DNA from 2 places in the Aquitalea sp. FJL05 genome. Region 2 is predicted to be linked to the other one. Evidence: riboswitches for the same ligand, from Rfam matches in the RefSeq annotation. Region 2 holds a riboswitch; the other holds the start of a gene.
The links. A riboswitch is a leader RNA that binds a small molecule or an ion and turns the genes downstream of it on or off. The one in region 2 is predicted to bind cobalamin.

Region 1: another riboswitch for cobalamin. It lies ahead of DBR44_RS01635 (ferredoxin); the one in region 2 lies ahead of DBR44_RS10025 (energy-coupling factor ABC transporter permease).

Annotation. Positions count from the first base shown of each region.
Region 1 covers NZ_QAJS01000002.1:27,297-34,505, reverse strand. The annotation lists gene DBR44_RS01640 (cobaltochelatase subunit CobN) at 1-2,457, opposite strand, end outside; gene DBR44_RS01635 (ferredoxin) at 2,454-2,783, opposite strand; cobalamin riboswitch at 2,945-3,125, opposite strand; gene cobD (threonine-phosphate decarboxylase CobD) at 3,168-4,154, opposite strand; gene cbiB (adenosylcobinamide-phosphate synthase CbiB) at 4,147-5,088, opposite strand; gene DBR44_RS01620 (cobyric acid synthase) at 5,202-6,665, shown strand; gene DBR44_RS01615 (hypothetical protein) at 6,687-7,209, opposite strand, start outside.
Region 2 covers NZ_QAJS01000009.1:415,731-422,939, reverse strand. The annotation lists gene DBR44_RS10040 (fimbria/pilus outer membrane usher protein) at 1-2,026, opposite strand, end outside; gene DBR44_RS10035 (fimbria/pilus periplasmic chaperone) at 2,158-2,907, opposite strand; gene DBR44_RS10030 (fimbrial protein) at 2,978-3,511, opposite strand; cobalamin riboswitch at 4,199-4,410, shown strand; gene DBR44_RS10025 (energy-coupling factor ABC transporter permease) at 4,474-5,142, shown strand; gene DBR44_RS10020 (energy-coupling factor ABC transporter substrate-binding protein) at 5,142-5,432, shown strand; gene cbiQ (cobalt ECF transporter T component CbiQ) at 5,416-6,150, shown strand; gene DBR44_RS10010 (energy-coupling factor ABC transporter ATP-binding protein) at 6,147-7,013, shown strand.

The DNA.
Region 1 (7,209 bases), on a different contig from region 2:
CAGGCGGGTGAGGGCGCACAGCATGTCCACCAGCGCCTCGCCCTGCGGCATGCGGCCAAGGATGTGCAGTCCGTCGCGGATTTGCGCCGCACCCAGTTCGCACAGATAGCCGTCGATGTCTTCGATGAGGTGGGCCACGTCCACGCCCTCCATCTTGGCCAGTGTCAGCGGTACGCCGTCGGCATTCAGCGTGGCATCCCACTCGTGGGCATGGTCGTGGCCGTGCTCATCATGGTCGTGGCTGTGGCCATGATGGTGATGATCATGCGCGCCATGGCTGTGGCCGGTGCTCTTGGCCGCCGGGCGGAACTGCATGCTGCCTGCCTTGACCGTGCTGGCGCTGGCAGCCTTGGCGGGCTGGCTCAGGCGGTAGCCCGGCTGGGCGGCCTTGGGCGGGTGGGCATGATGATGGTGATCATGCGCCGCATGTTGGTGATGGCCATGACCGTGTTCGTGTTCATCATGCTGATGGTCATGCCCCAGCATGGCGGCCAGATCGCTGTCCAGCCGCGCCTCCTTGATCAGGTCCCAGATCTGCTGCTGCAACAGCGGCAGCTTGCTCGGGTCCAGCATTTCCACCTGATAGTACTCGTCCACCAGCTGGGTGAGCTGGGCCAGCGGGCCGTAGGTGTCGGCGGTGGTCATCGGCGGCGTCAGGTGGTCGATGATCACCGAATGGGCGCGGCGCTTGGCCTGCGAGCCTTCACCCGGATCGTTCAGGATGAAGGGGTAGAACATGGGCATGTCGCCCAGCAGGGCATCGGGGAAGCAGTGTTGCGACACGCCCACGCCCTTGCCCGGCAGCCATTCCAGCGTGCCGTGCTTGCCCACGTGCACAATGGCGTCGGCCTGCCATTCGTCACGCAGCCAGCAGTACAGCGCGTAATAGTGATGGGTGGGCGGCAGGTCCGGCGTGTGGTAGATGGCGTCCGGGTCCATGCCATAGCCGCGCGGCGGCTGCAGCGCGACAAAGGCATTGCCCAGCTCCATGCCGGAAAATACCAGCTGGTCGCCATCGACATAGGCGGTGCCCGGCGCGGCGCCCCAGCGTTCCAGCATGCGCTGTTGCAGCGGGGCGGGCAGTTCAGCAAACCATTGCTGATAACGCGCCAGCGGTACGCGGGCAATGGCCTGGCGCAACTGCTCGGCGCTGAGGTAGTCGGTGTCGTAGCAGCCACGGTCGATCAACTGGTGCATCAGCGCGTCGCTGCTGTCTGGCAGCGGGCCGATCTGGTAGCCATTGGCCTGCATGGCTTGCAGCAGCGCATACAGCGAGGCGGCGGAGTCCAGCCCCACCGCATTGCCCACTTGCGAGGCCTTGCTGTTGGAATTGGTAAAGATGAAGGCCACCCGTTTGGTGGCAGCCGGGGTGTGCTTCAGCCGTGCCAGCCGGGCGGCAATGCCGGCCAGGCGGCGCATGCGATCCGGCAGTGGCTGGTAGTCGCTGCTGGCCGGGTCTTCCGGCTTGAACGACACCGGCACGCCGATGATGCGGCCATCGAACTCCGGCAGCGCCACATTCATGGCGGTGTCCAGCGGGTTCAGCCCACGCTCGGATTGCTCCCACTGCGCCTGCGTCATGCTGCTGGTGATGGCCTGCAGCACCGGGATATCCAGCTGCTCGAAGGCCTCTACTGCCCAGCTGGCGCTGGTGGCACCTTCGGCATTTACTTCGCCCATGGCAAAGGACGTCGTGTTGATGAGCACGCAGGGCTGGCCGGCGCGGGTGTCGCGCAGCAATTGCAGCGCTGCCGGCATGCCGGCTTCGTCCTGGCTGCGCAGCGAGGAGGTAAACAGCGGCAGCGCGTTGATCTGGCGCTCGGCCAGCATGTCCACCAGCATGTCGATGAAGCGGGTGTTGCCGCTCAGCCAGTGGGCGCGGTAGAAGCTGATGGCTACCGTGGGCCAGCCGGGTTGGCGAATTTCACACCAATCATCCAGCCAGTCATCCATGCTGCAAGCGTCGGACAGTTCCGGGTGATACAGGCCGTGTTCCGGCAGGGCGGCCGCAGGCAGGTAGCCGTGGCCGGTCATCAGCAGACGGTCGGACAGGTAGCGCAGCAATTGCGCCATATTGCTGCTGCCTCCGGCTTGCAGATAGGCATTGGCCTCTTGCTGGATGGATGGCGGCACGGTGCACAGCGCGGCCAGCTCCGGGTCCGGCTCGCCGGTGCCGCTGAGGATGATCAGCGCCTGCTTGCGTGCCAGCGCCTGCTGGTGCAGCGCTTCGAAAGCGGGGATGGCCTGTACCCGGCCCAGCACCCGCAGCAGCAGGATGCGGGCGCTGGCAAGCCTGCCGTCCAGCAGGGCCTGCATCTGGCTGGCGTCGGTAATGTGTTGCAGGGCGAAGCTGGCGACGCTGTCGAAGTCTGGCGGCAGCGGGGCACGGCTCAGGGCGGTGAGGTCGGTGCCGGCGTGGCTGAGCAGCACGATGCCGCCCTGGTTGTGCTGCGTCATGGCGTGCTTTCACTGCTGACATCGCCCAAACCCAGGCGATGGAAAATCAGGGCTTCCACTGGCACGTCGCCCTGCAGATGCTCGCTGACAATGCGCTGCACCGCGTTGGCATCCACCTTGCGATACCACACGCCTTCCGGGTAGACCACCATGATGGGGCCTTCCTTGCATACGGCGAAGCAATGACTGCGGGTGCGTTTCACCTTGAGGCCGTCGCAGGCGTCGATGGCCTGGCCCAGCTGTTTGAACATGGCTTCGGCCTGCTGGCCGTTTTCGGTGCAGCGCGGGCCGGTGCACATCAGCACATGGCGATAGTGCTGTCTCATCGGCGGCATTCCGGCAGGGTGGCGTGGCGTGCCGCTAACGGCTGGCTGGATGAATTCATGGCGGCCCTCTGGTGACGATAGGTCGCCGCAGGCGAGGGCACGGCGCGCCGGCGATGGGCGGCACGGTGCATTCCCCCGGTACACCCCGCCCGGATTCAGCCTGCGTCGACACGGATGACGGCCGGTCTCCTGGCTCGCGCTTCTTTACCCGGCATCGCCTTCCCGGTTGGCCCCGGTGGCATCGTGATGCGGACTCGTCGCTTACAGTTGCGGGGGCAGCTGCGGTGTCTCACCGCATTCCCGTTTCACCCCTGGCGGGGCACCGTCATTGAAGCGCGCATGATACGTGACAACCGGGTAAATGGGAATTCTGCCGACTGATTTTCAAGGCTTTTCCCATTGCGCCAGTGCGGTTTCCAGCTGTTGCCAGCCGGCCTCGTCTGGTGGCAGGCCCAGGCGCAGACTGGGGCCATCGGCAAACTGGCGCAGCAGAATGCCGCGCCGGGCCAGGAAATCGAACAGCGCCGGGCAGTGCGCGCCCTGCAGCCACTGAAACAACACACTGCCGCCTGCCGGGTTTAGTCCGTGCATCTGCAGCAATTGCTGCAGGCGGGCGCTGTCGGTAGCCAGCTGCGCACGCATGTGGTGTTGCCAAGCGCTGTCCTGCAAGGCTTGTTTGACGACTTCACGCGCCGGGCCGTTGATGCTCCACGGGCCGATGGCCTCGGCCAGTTGCTGCAACAGCGCCGGCCAGGCAAACACAAAACCCACCCGCGCCCCGGCCAGGCCGAAAAACTTGCCGATGGAGCGCAGCACGATCAGCCCCGGCAGGCCCACATCAGCCAGCAGGCTGTGTTCTGGCGTGGCATCCATGAAGGCTTCGTCGATGATCAGCCAGCCACCACGACAGGCCAGCCGGGCGCGCCAGTCCTGCAGTTGTGCACGGGAAAAGGTGGTGCCGGTGGGGTTGTTGGGGTGGCACAGCAGCAGTACGTCCAGCTGGTCGATGGCGGCATCGATGTCCTCCGGAGCATGGCGGCTCAGCTGGTGGCCGTTTTGCTCCCAGTGCCAGGGGTGTTCGGCATAACACAAGGGCAGCATGCCCACCCGGCACGCTGGACGCAGGGTGGGCAATAGCTGGATGGCCGGCTGCGAGCCGGCTACCGGCAGTAGCAGCGGGCTGCCGTAGTAATCCGCCGCCGCTTGTTCCAGCCCGTCATCCTCTTCGGGCAGCCGCTGCCAGCTGCGCGGGCTGGCCGCCGGCACTGGCCAGCCTTGTGGGTTCAAGCCGGTGGACAGGTCCAGCCAGTCTTGCGCGGGAATGCCGTATTGCTGCGCGGCACGCAGGATGCCGCCTCCGTGTTCAAGCATGTGTGAAGCTCCAGATGAGGCCGCCGCCCAGCAGCGCCACGGCCACCCACAGCCACAGGCTGCGTTGTACCAGGGCGATGGCGCGGGCGATGTCTTCGGCTAAGGGCGGGCGTTGCAGGCCCAGCGTGGGGCGCTGCTTCAGCTTGCCGTGATAGCTGGCGGCACCGCCCAGCAGCACGCCCAGTGCACCGGCACCGGCGGCCATCACCGGGCCAGCATTGGGGCTGTACCAGGTGGGGGCCTGGGCGCGCCAGCATTGCCAGCCCTGACGGGTATGGCCCAGCAGGATGTAAGTGAGCGCGGTGAGGCGGGCCGGGATCAGGTTCAGCACATCGTCAAAACGGGCGGCTGCCCAGCCAAAATGCAGGAAGCGCTCATTGCGATAGCCCCACATGGCGTCCAGGGTATTGGCGGCGCGGTACAGCACCACGCCGGGCGCGCCCAGCAGCAAAAACCAGAACACGGCGGCAAAGATGGCATCGCTGCCGTTTTCCAGTACCGATTCGATGGTGGCGCGTGCCACGGCGGTTTCGTCCAGCGCGCTGGTATTGCGGCTGACTATCATCGACACCTTGTAACGGGCCAGCGGCAGGTCGCCGGCGCGCAGCGCATCCAGCACCGCCTGGGCATGTTCACGCAGGCTTTGCGCGCCAATGGCCAGATAAAGCAGCACTACCGATGCCAGCTGGCCCAGCCACGGTAAACGTGACAGCCAGCAAGCCAGGGCAGTCAGTGGCAGTAGCAGCAGGCTGATGCCCAGCACGCCGCGCAAGCGCATGCGCCACACCGGTTCGGCTAGTGGCTGTGCCGGGTACAGCGCCTGTTCCACCCTGCGCACCAGATAGCCATAGCCCACCAGCGGATGCCAGCGCCGTGGCTCGCCCAGCAAGCGGTCCAGCACTACGGCCAATAACAGAAAAACAGCTGAAATCACGTCACGCGCCTATATAATCGCCGGCTTCGGGGCGGCCGCTTGCCGCGCTGCCCTACCGTTGAAAAAGCGACATTCTAGGGGTCTTCCCGAAAAATTGCGCGCCGGAGAACTGCATGTCCGCCAAAACCATCATGATTCAGGGCACCACCTCGGATGCCGGCAAGAGCACTTTCGCCACCGGCTTTTGCCGTCTGCTGGCGCGGCGCGGCTTGCGCGTGGCCCCGTTCAAGCCGCAGAACATGGCACTGAACAGTGCGGTGACGGTGGACGGCGGCGAGATCGGCCGCTCGCAAGCGGTACAGGCACTGGCCTGCGGGGTGGAGCCGCATACCGACATGAACCCGGTGCTGCTCAAGCCCAATAGCAACACCGGCTCCCAGCTCATCATCCAGGGCCATGCGGCGGGCAATATGGACGCGCTGTCCTATCACGCTTACAAGCCGGTGGCGATGCAGGCGGTATTGCAATCGCACGCCCGTCTGGCCAGCCAATACCAGTGCATCGTGGTGGAAGGCGCGGGCAGCCCGGCGGAAATCAATCTGCGCGAGGGCGATATCGCCAATATGGGCTTTGCCGAGGCGGTGGACTGCCCGGTGGTGCTGGTGGCGGACATCGAGCGTGGCGGTGTGTTTGCCCATCTGGTGGGGACGCTGGAATTGCTGTCCGACAGCGAGCGCGCACGGGTGGTGGGGCTGGTGATCAACCGCTTCCGTGGCGATCCTGCCTTGTTGCAATCTGGCGTGGAATGGGTGGAGCAGCGTACCGGCAAGCCGGTGCTGGGCGTGCTGCCTTATCTGAACGGCCTGCATATCGAGGCGGAAGACAGCCTGGCGCTGAACCGGCCACAAGCCGGCGCTACGCCGCAGCAGACGCTGCGGGTGGTGGTGCCGGTGCTGCCGCGCATCAGCAACCATACCGATTTCGACCCGCTGCGCCTGCACCCGCAGGTGGAGCTGTTGCTGGTCAAGCCGGGCCAGCCGCTGCCGCCGGCCGACCTGATCATCCTGCCCGGCAGCAAGAGCGTGCGGGCTGATCTGGCCAGCTTGCGCGCTGCCGGCTGGGAGGCGGACATCGCCCGCCACCTGCGCTACGGCGGCAAGCTGATCGGCATCTGTGGCGGTTTGCAGATGCTGGGCAAAGAGTTGCACGACCCGCTGGGGCTGGAGGGTGAGGCGGGCAGCAGTGCCGGCCTGGGCTGGCTGGACATGGACACCTCGCTGGCCGAGAACAAGCAACTGACGCGGGTGAGCGGCCAGCTGGCAGTGGGCGGCGCCGCGGTGAGCGGCTATGAAATCCACATGGGGGTCAGCAGTGGCCCGGCGCTGGCGCAGCCGGCAGTGCTGCTGGACGCTGGCCGCTGCGACGGGGCCATCAGCGCCGACGGTCAGATTCTGGCCAGCTATCTGCACGGCCTGTTCGACCAGCCGGCCGCACTCACCGCCTTGCTGGCATGGGCCAGGCTGGCTGCGCCGCAGCCGCTGGATTATCCCGCCATCCGCGAAGCGCATATCGAACGGCTGGCCGACATGCTGGAACAGCATCTGGACCTGACGCCGCTGGCCCGCTGGCTGCCCTGAGCGCGGGCGGCCTCGGCTGGCTTACTGTCTTATTTCAATCTCCAGTGTGTGCATGGCCTGGCTGAAACCCAGCACATGCTGTGCCGGCAGCTCCACGCTGGCACCCTTGTACTGGGTCACCACCGACGCCGACGACTTGTTGTTGTAACTGCGCATGCCATACAGCGTGTTGCTGTGCATGCTGCCAACAAACAGCCGCAGCGGGGCTTGCAGCCATATCGCCTCCTGCACGGCGGCAGTCGGCAGCTCGACATACTGCTTCCAGCTGCAGTAGCCGTCGCCCGGTGTTGGCCTGCACTGGAAATCCTGTAGCGGCTGGCTGCGCGAGTCAGCGCTTGGCAGCAGCATGCGCCGTCGCCCGGCGCTGTCCTGCCACCACACATGCAGTTGTTCGGCATCCTGCTGCTGCACCTGGGCCACGGGCTGATTGCGTGCCGCTTGCGGGGTGACCGCCAGGTAGTTGCCGCTGGCATTGATGTCCAGCAGCAGGCGGTAGGCATAGTCGCCGCTGGCATGGTGATTGCTGGCCAGCAAGCTGGCCCTG
Region 2 (7,209 bases):
CGCCCAGTGACTGCGCTGCCGTCACCCCACCGGGGTGGAACACCAGCGCACCGCTCACCCCCAGCGATTGCTGTGAGGTGTTGCCCATGCTGCTGGCCCCTGCCGAGAAGGTAGCGACCGAGGTGGCATATTGCAGATTGCCACCACCGCCGGTGCTGCTGTCCTTGCCGTTGAACTGGTTGGCGCTGGCATAGGCGTTGTAGCTGATATTGCGCATTTCGCCGGCCGAGCCGCTCAGCGACAGCTGCTCGCTGCCATTGTGTTTGCTGTCGCGGGTGAGGCTGGCGGTGAGCAAGGGTGAAGTGGGCTGCTTGCCCAGCGGAATCGATACGCTGAGCATGTACTGGGTGGTGTTGTTGTTCTGCGAGTCCTTGCTGCGACCAGCCGACACGCTGAAGCTGCCCCATTTGTAGCTATTGGAATAGCCGGCCTGGTAAAGCAGGTCACGCCCGGGCTGGTTCCAGTAATCCTGAGTGGAACCGCTGACGAACACATGGCCCCAGCCCTCGGCCAACGGCTGGTCGACATTGAGCTGGAACTTGTTGCGCGTGCGGTAGACCACGCTGCTCTGATTGATCAGCGCGGCGTAGCTGTTGAACTCCAGATAGCCCTCGGTCGAATAGCGGTAAGCCGCCACGGTGAAGTTGGTGCGGGTGGCTTCCAGCAGCTTGCTATAAGTGACACGGTAACTCTGACCGGTCAGCTGCGAACCCAGGCCTGCCGCAGCGGGCAGATCGCGCGCCTGCGACTGGGTGACATCGGTGGCCAGCGCACCAAACGGCGTATTCAGCGCCACGCCCAGCATGCCGGCCTGATAGTGCTCGGCGGCAATCACCCCACCATAGACGGTGACGGTATTATTCAAGCCGCGCTGGTAGGTGGCCTGGATAAATTTTGGCTGGGTATTAAGGCTTGCATCACGCAGCTGACCTGCCGTGATGCTGTAGCGCGACTGACTGGCACGCAGCAACTGCGGCACCGCGGCATACGGCACCACAAACTGGCGGGTGCGGCCATCGGCCTCGGTCACTGTCACATTCAGGTCACCTGCATAGCCGGTGTTATACAAGTCGTTGATCTGGAACTCACCAGGCGGCACGGTGTTTTCATAGATCAGATTGCCGTTCTGGCGAATGGATACGCGGGCATTGCTCTCGGCCACGCCGCGCACCACCGGCGCATAGCCCTGCATCGACTCCGGCAGCATGCGGTCGTCGGAGTTGATCTGTACCCCGCGAAACCCCACCGAGCTGAACAGATCGGACGGCGTAAAGCTGTCGCCCACGGTCAACACCGATTGCCATGCCGTCAGGTCATGCTGGGCATAGGCAGAAATACTCTGGTAATGGCGTCCGTCGCCAGACTGGTTCTGGTAGCTCTGCTGCGTCAGCGCCGCATTATGGCGCAGCCGCCACTCGCCGATATTCAGCCCGGCATTGCTGCCCAGATAGTACTGGGTGGTCTTGCCGGCGCTGCCGTTGTCATAGCGATAGGCATTGGCGTTGTAATTGATGAAGCCGGCAAAGGGTGCACCGGCATCCCAGTATTGCGGGTCCACATAACCACGCGCATGGCTGTGGACATACAGCTGGGGAATGCTGACATCCAGCTTCAGATCGGAAGCATTGAAGCTGCTGCTTGCCCCCGGCACGATGGCACCGATCTCATGGCAGCGGCTTGCGTCTTGCCGGGTCAGGGCGTCGCTGTCTTGCAGACGGCTGAAGTCCACACCCATTTCATCCAGCATGGTGCGGTTAAAACAGGCCACCACCTTGTGATCATCCCGCTCGCGCAGCACGACATCGCGCCGTCCCAGCCAGCCCATATTGACGAACACATCGGCACGATAAGTCCCCGGCAGTGCCGCACCATTGCCGCTGAAGCGCGACAGATCCAGCGGCTTGCCATCCGGAGTCTGCCCCAGAAAGGCGGGATTGAACTGCACATCGTTCAATGCCACGGTGCCGTCCGCCGGATTGGTATCGGCCGCCCAGGCTGCCCCCGGACTGAACACGGCGATCAGCATCAGGCTCAATGGTTTGGGTATCCAGCAGGCCGATGCCTGTCGGCTAGGATTTTTTATCATGGCAGCACGCTATCTGGCATGAACCCGGCCGGCACAAACGACATGCGTCGCGGCGGCCCGGTCCTGATTGATCAAGGTTTCAGCTGCAGGCTGTGCGCCACCGGAGCACCAAAATCATTGATGCTTTCGTAGAGCAGCGCGGCCTCGCCGGTGGGGCGCGCAGTCAGCCCCTTCAGCTTGAAATCGGCACTGCCACCGGGTGCGACCATGCCACCCTCGCTGCGGTATTCATGACCACCCAGCTGGATGGCACTGAAATTGAGCGAGACATGAAAGGCACTGGCATTGCTGGCGCGCAAGGCGTAGCCAAGCTTTCCCCCCAGGGAAACCAGCTGCCAGCTGAGTTTGTCTGCCGCATCATCCGGATTGCCGGCCAGGCCGGCCGGGCGATAGAACAGCTTGAGGCGGGAGCGGAAGGCCACCTGCACATAGTTGTGCTGCTCATTGCTGGCCTTGGGCAGGGGCGGAATATCCAGGATATTCAGCCAGAACACCGACTCGCGGTCTTGTGGCACGCTATCACCGGTAAAGGTCAGGCGCACCGTTTGCGCCTTGGCCGGGTCCACCCGGAAAATCGGCGGCATGATCAGGAAGGGCGCATCGGCCGTGGTGGGTTCGGACTTTTCATTGCCACGATCTGCCCATGCCTGTACCAGCGCCGGGTCATGGCCAACATTGTCCATCTTGATGGTGACTTCGCGATCATCTGACTTGTAGATGATGCGTGTACCGGTAATCACCACATTGGCCTGCGCGGCGGATGCCAGCAACATGGCCATGCTGATGAATACGACTGCCCCGAGTTTTGCTATTTTTTTCATTCTGCACCTGCCTCAACGATTGCCCTGGCGATCCGGGGAGGCATTCCCCAGACCACCGGGCGGGTGCTGCTTAGTTGTAAATCATCGAGTACTGAACACTGGTATTCACCGTACCCGCGGTGGATGCGCCACCGGTGGCGATGTACTGGGCGTAGTAGTTCATGGTGCCGGTCTTGTTCGGCGAACTGCCGGACAGGGTGACGGTTTGCGAGTTGGCGCTGGTGGCGACATTGATCGGCTGGAAGGTATTGTTCAGCAGCTGAACTTCCACATTGGTGGCCATGCCGGAACCGCTGGCATTGAACAGGTTGCCCGTGCTCTGGTCCACCGTGGCACCCAGTTCGAAATGGGTCTGGGCACTGGTGCCGTTACAGTTGCTCAGGTTCAGCGCAAACGGGGTGACACCGGCAACCTGGCCGGCAGTAGCCAGCGCAGAGGTGGACACCGTCGGCAGGGTCACGGTGACGTTGCTGCCACTGGTGCCGGTGATGGTGCAGGTATTGGCCGTGATCTTGCCGTTGATGGTAATGGTGCCATCCGCTGCCAGCGCGCCAGCAGAGTAAATGCCCAACCCGATTACCAAGACAGAAACAATCTTTTTCATTTTCTAAAACTCCATCGCATTAACAGGGCAGCACACTGCCCCAGACAGAACGCCAGCCTGGCGCCCTTCCCCGCAAGCTTCCACCGCCACTGCGCAAGACGCAGTCAGCCAGAACACTCGCAAACCACCCGCAACAGCCTTGCCACCCGCTTCAGCACCATGACATTGGTGTCGAGCGCATTAGATATTAAATGTTTAAGCTGTTGTTATTTACAATTGTAAACTCAGCATCTTCATGTTGAAAAGAATTTTCTTGAAAGTGTTGTAATTTTCCCTGTCAAATATGACAAAAGCTAGATTGCACGGGGGTGCTGCAAGCAGAGCCACCATTTCAAGCCGCTGATTTTTAATCAAATCATTCAGTTGCCTGCCAGCGAGGACACACAGCCACAACCGCAGCCGCAGCCGCTGCTTTTTGTGGCGTGGCGAGTCAGCAGCCGTGCGTTTGTACATTTGGCAGGAAGCAAGACAAGGAAAATGCATGCAGAGGCGCTGATGAAAACCAGGAAATGAACCGAAATGCAGTGCCTGACAAAATGCGAACACTTAAGGAGGCTTGCCTTGCCAGGAGCCACTGCCGGCCGCCCGTGGGCAGCCCGAGGCTGGAGGTGCCAGACAAGCAGCACCCGCGCCATGCCCGGGGCGTGCGCCAGGGCGGCCATTTTGCGCAGGGCATGAAGTTGGCGTATCCTGACGGCCATTGATGGTGCCGGCAACGCCGGTGAAAAGGGAATGCAGTGCAATGCTGCAACTGCCCCCGCAACTGTAATCGGTTAGGTTTTGCGCATCATGTCACTGGCTGTCTTGGCTGCATCCACCAGCAAGACACCAAGCCGGGAAGACGCGCAACGCTGCTGGAGCCGGAAGTCAGGAGACCTGCCATCATCGTCTGTGAGCGCGCTTGTCATGCAGCCGGGGGGCTGTATAGAGAGTCCGCGCCACTTTCACTGTGGGTCATCCTCATGCACATCATGGAAGGCTATTTGCCGGCCAAGCACTGTCTTGCCTGGTATTCCGTTTCTGCTCCTTTCTTTGCCGGCGGTGTCTGGCACATACGCAAAATCCTGTCGGAACGTCCGCAAGCCAGAATGAATCTGGCCGCTGCCGGCGCCTTTGCCTTTGTCTTGTCTGCCCTGAAAATGCCCAGCGTGACCGGCTCCTGCTCGCACCCCACCGGTACCGGTTTTGGCGCGGTGGTATTCGGGCCGGCGGTGATGGCGGTGCTGGGGGCCATGGTCTTGCTGTTCCAGGCCTTGCTGCTCGCCCATGGCGGCCTGACCACGCTCGGGGCCAACCTGTTCTCCATGGCCATCGTCGGCCCCTGGGTCAGCTATGGCTTGTGGAAGCTGGGGCAGCGCCTTGGCTTGTCGGTGGCGGTGTCGATGTTTCTTGCCGCTGCGCTGGGGGATCTGGCCACATATATCACCACCTCCATCCAGCTGGCACTCGCCTATCCGGACCCGGTGGGTGGCTTCATGACTGCCGCCATCAAGTTCGGTGGCATTTTTGCGCTGACGCAAGTGCCATTGGCCATTGCCGAGGGCATGCTGACGGTGGTGGTGATGGATGCGCTGGCCGGCAAGGTAGCCGATATCAGAAAAGTCAGCATTCTTGCCGGGGAGACACGCTAATGGCCAAGTCATCCCGTAGCAAATGGCTGCTGTTGGGCACGGTCGCACTGCTGGTGCTGCCGCTCTTGCTGGTCGAAGGCAAATTTGCCGGCTCGGACGATCAGGCCACCGCCGCCATTACCCACGCCAAGCCAGGCTACCAGCCCTGGTTCTCCCCCATCTGGGAGCCGCCAAGCGGCGAAGTGGAAAGCCTGCTGTTTGCCTTGCAGGCCGCCATTGGCGCTGGCGTCATCGGCTACGTCATCGGCAAACGCCAGGGACTGGCCGCCCGCGATGAAGCTGAGCATTGATCACTATGCGCATCTGAGTCGCTGGCGGGAAAGGCCGGTGCTGGAAAAGGCCCTGCTGGCTATCGGCATGTTGCTGCTGGCCATCAGCCTGCCACCCTGGCCGGCCGCCCCTTGCATCATCGCCAGCGTACTGAGCGTGACGCTGCTGGGTGCAAGAGTGCCGTTGCGACTCTGGTTGCGCTATGCCCTGATACCCGCCGGCTTCCTGCTGACCGCCGGGCTGAGCATGCTGTTTGATGTCAGCCGCCACGGCCTGAGCTTGTCCCCAGCGGCGCTGCCAACGGTATGCGGCCTGCTGCTCAGATCTTTCGCCGGAATCTGCTGCCTGCTGCTGCTTGCCCTGACCACCCCGGTCACCGATATCCTGGCCAGCCTGCGCAAAATCGGCCTGCCGCGCGAGATTGCCGAAATCAGCCTGATCATGTACCGGCTGGTTTTCCTGCTGCTGGACACCGCCAGCGCCATGCATACGGCACAGGCCGCGCGACTGGGACAAAGCAATCGCAAGCAACAGCTGCGCTCGCTCGGCCTGCTACTGGCCAATCTGTTTCCACGCGCCATGGATCGGGCCGGCAGGATGGAAAACGGCCTGGCCGCCCGCGGCTGGAACGGCGAATTCAACGTCCTGCGGCGCACGCAGCCGCTATCCCTGACACGCCTGACATGGACCAGCCTGTTACTGGGTAGCGTAGTGCTGGTCGGAACCCTTTTTTCATGAACACCATTCTCAGTGTCCAGCAGCTTGGCTATACCTTTCCTGGCAATGTCATTGCGCTGTCAGGCATCAATCTTTCCATTCAACGGGGCCGCTGCCTGGCCTTGCTCGGGCCAAACGGCTCGGGCAAGAGCACTTTTTTGCAGCATCTGAATGGAACCTTGCGGCCGGATCATGGCAGCGTGTTGCTGGAGCAGGAGGCCGTGACCTACTCGCGCCAGGGGCTTAACCGGCTGCGCAGCAAGGTGGGCCTGGTCTTGCAGGATGCCGATGACCAGCTGTTTGCGGCCTCGGTATTTGAAGACATCTCGTTCGGGCCATTAAACCAGGGGCTGGAGGCCGCCGCCGCACAACAAAGAGTAGAGGAAGCAATACGGGCCATGGGCCTGGCCGGGCTGGAAAACCGCCCGCCGCACATGCTCTCCGGCGGACAAAAGAAACGGGTCGCCATTGCCGGCGCATTGGCCATGGCCCCGGAGGTGCTGCTACTGGATGAACCCACCGCCGGGCTGGATCACGAAGGCATTGCCCAGCTGATTGAAATCCTGCAAACCCTGATGCAACAAGGCATCACCATCGTGTTTTCCACCCACGATGTCGATCTGGCCTGCGGGCTGGCGGATGATATCGCCCTGTTTGCTGCCGGGCGGGTCATCGGCTTTGGCGAGCGCCGCCAGATCTTGCTGGACAAGGACATGCTATTGGCCGCCAAACTCAGCCCCTCCCTACTGCTGCAAATGGTGGTCTTTGCACAGGACAAGGGCCTGCTGGCCGCCGATGCCGTCATGCCGCGCACTGCTGGCGACATCATGGCGTTGGTCGGGCAGTGGCAGCACGAATCTCATCAAACAAACCTGGCCGACTGAAGAGGTGGCACGCATTGAGCCGCCAGGTTTAAGCCTGCCACCGCCATGGCCGGCGGCTTTCCTTGTCAAAAGCTGTTCATAGCCTGCTGCGCTGCGGTGATACCGTGTTAAAAGCGCCTGCGGAATGCTCATTGACTCCAGGCAAACTCCGCGTCCTTAGTCGTTCTCGCCTTGTCTCACTCTCGCTCGCGACACT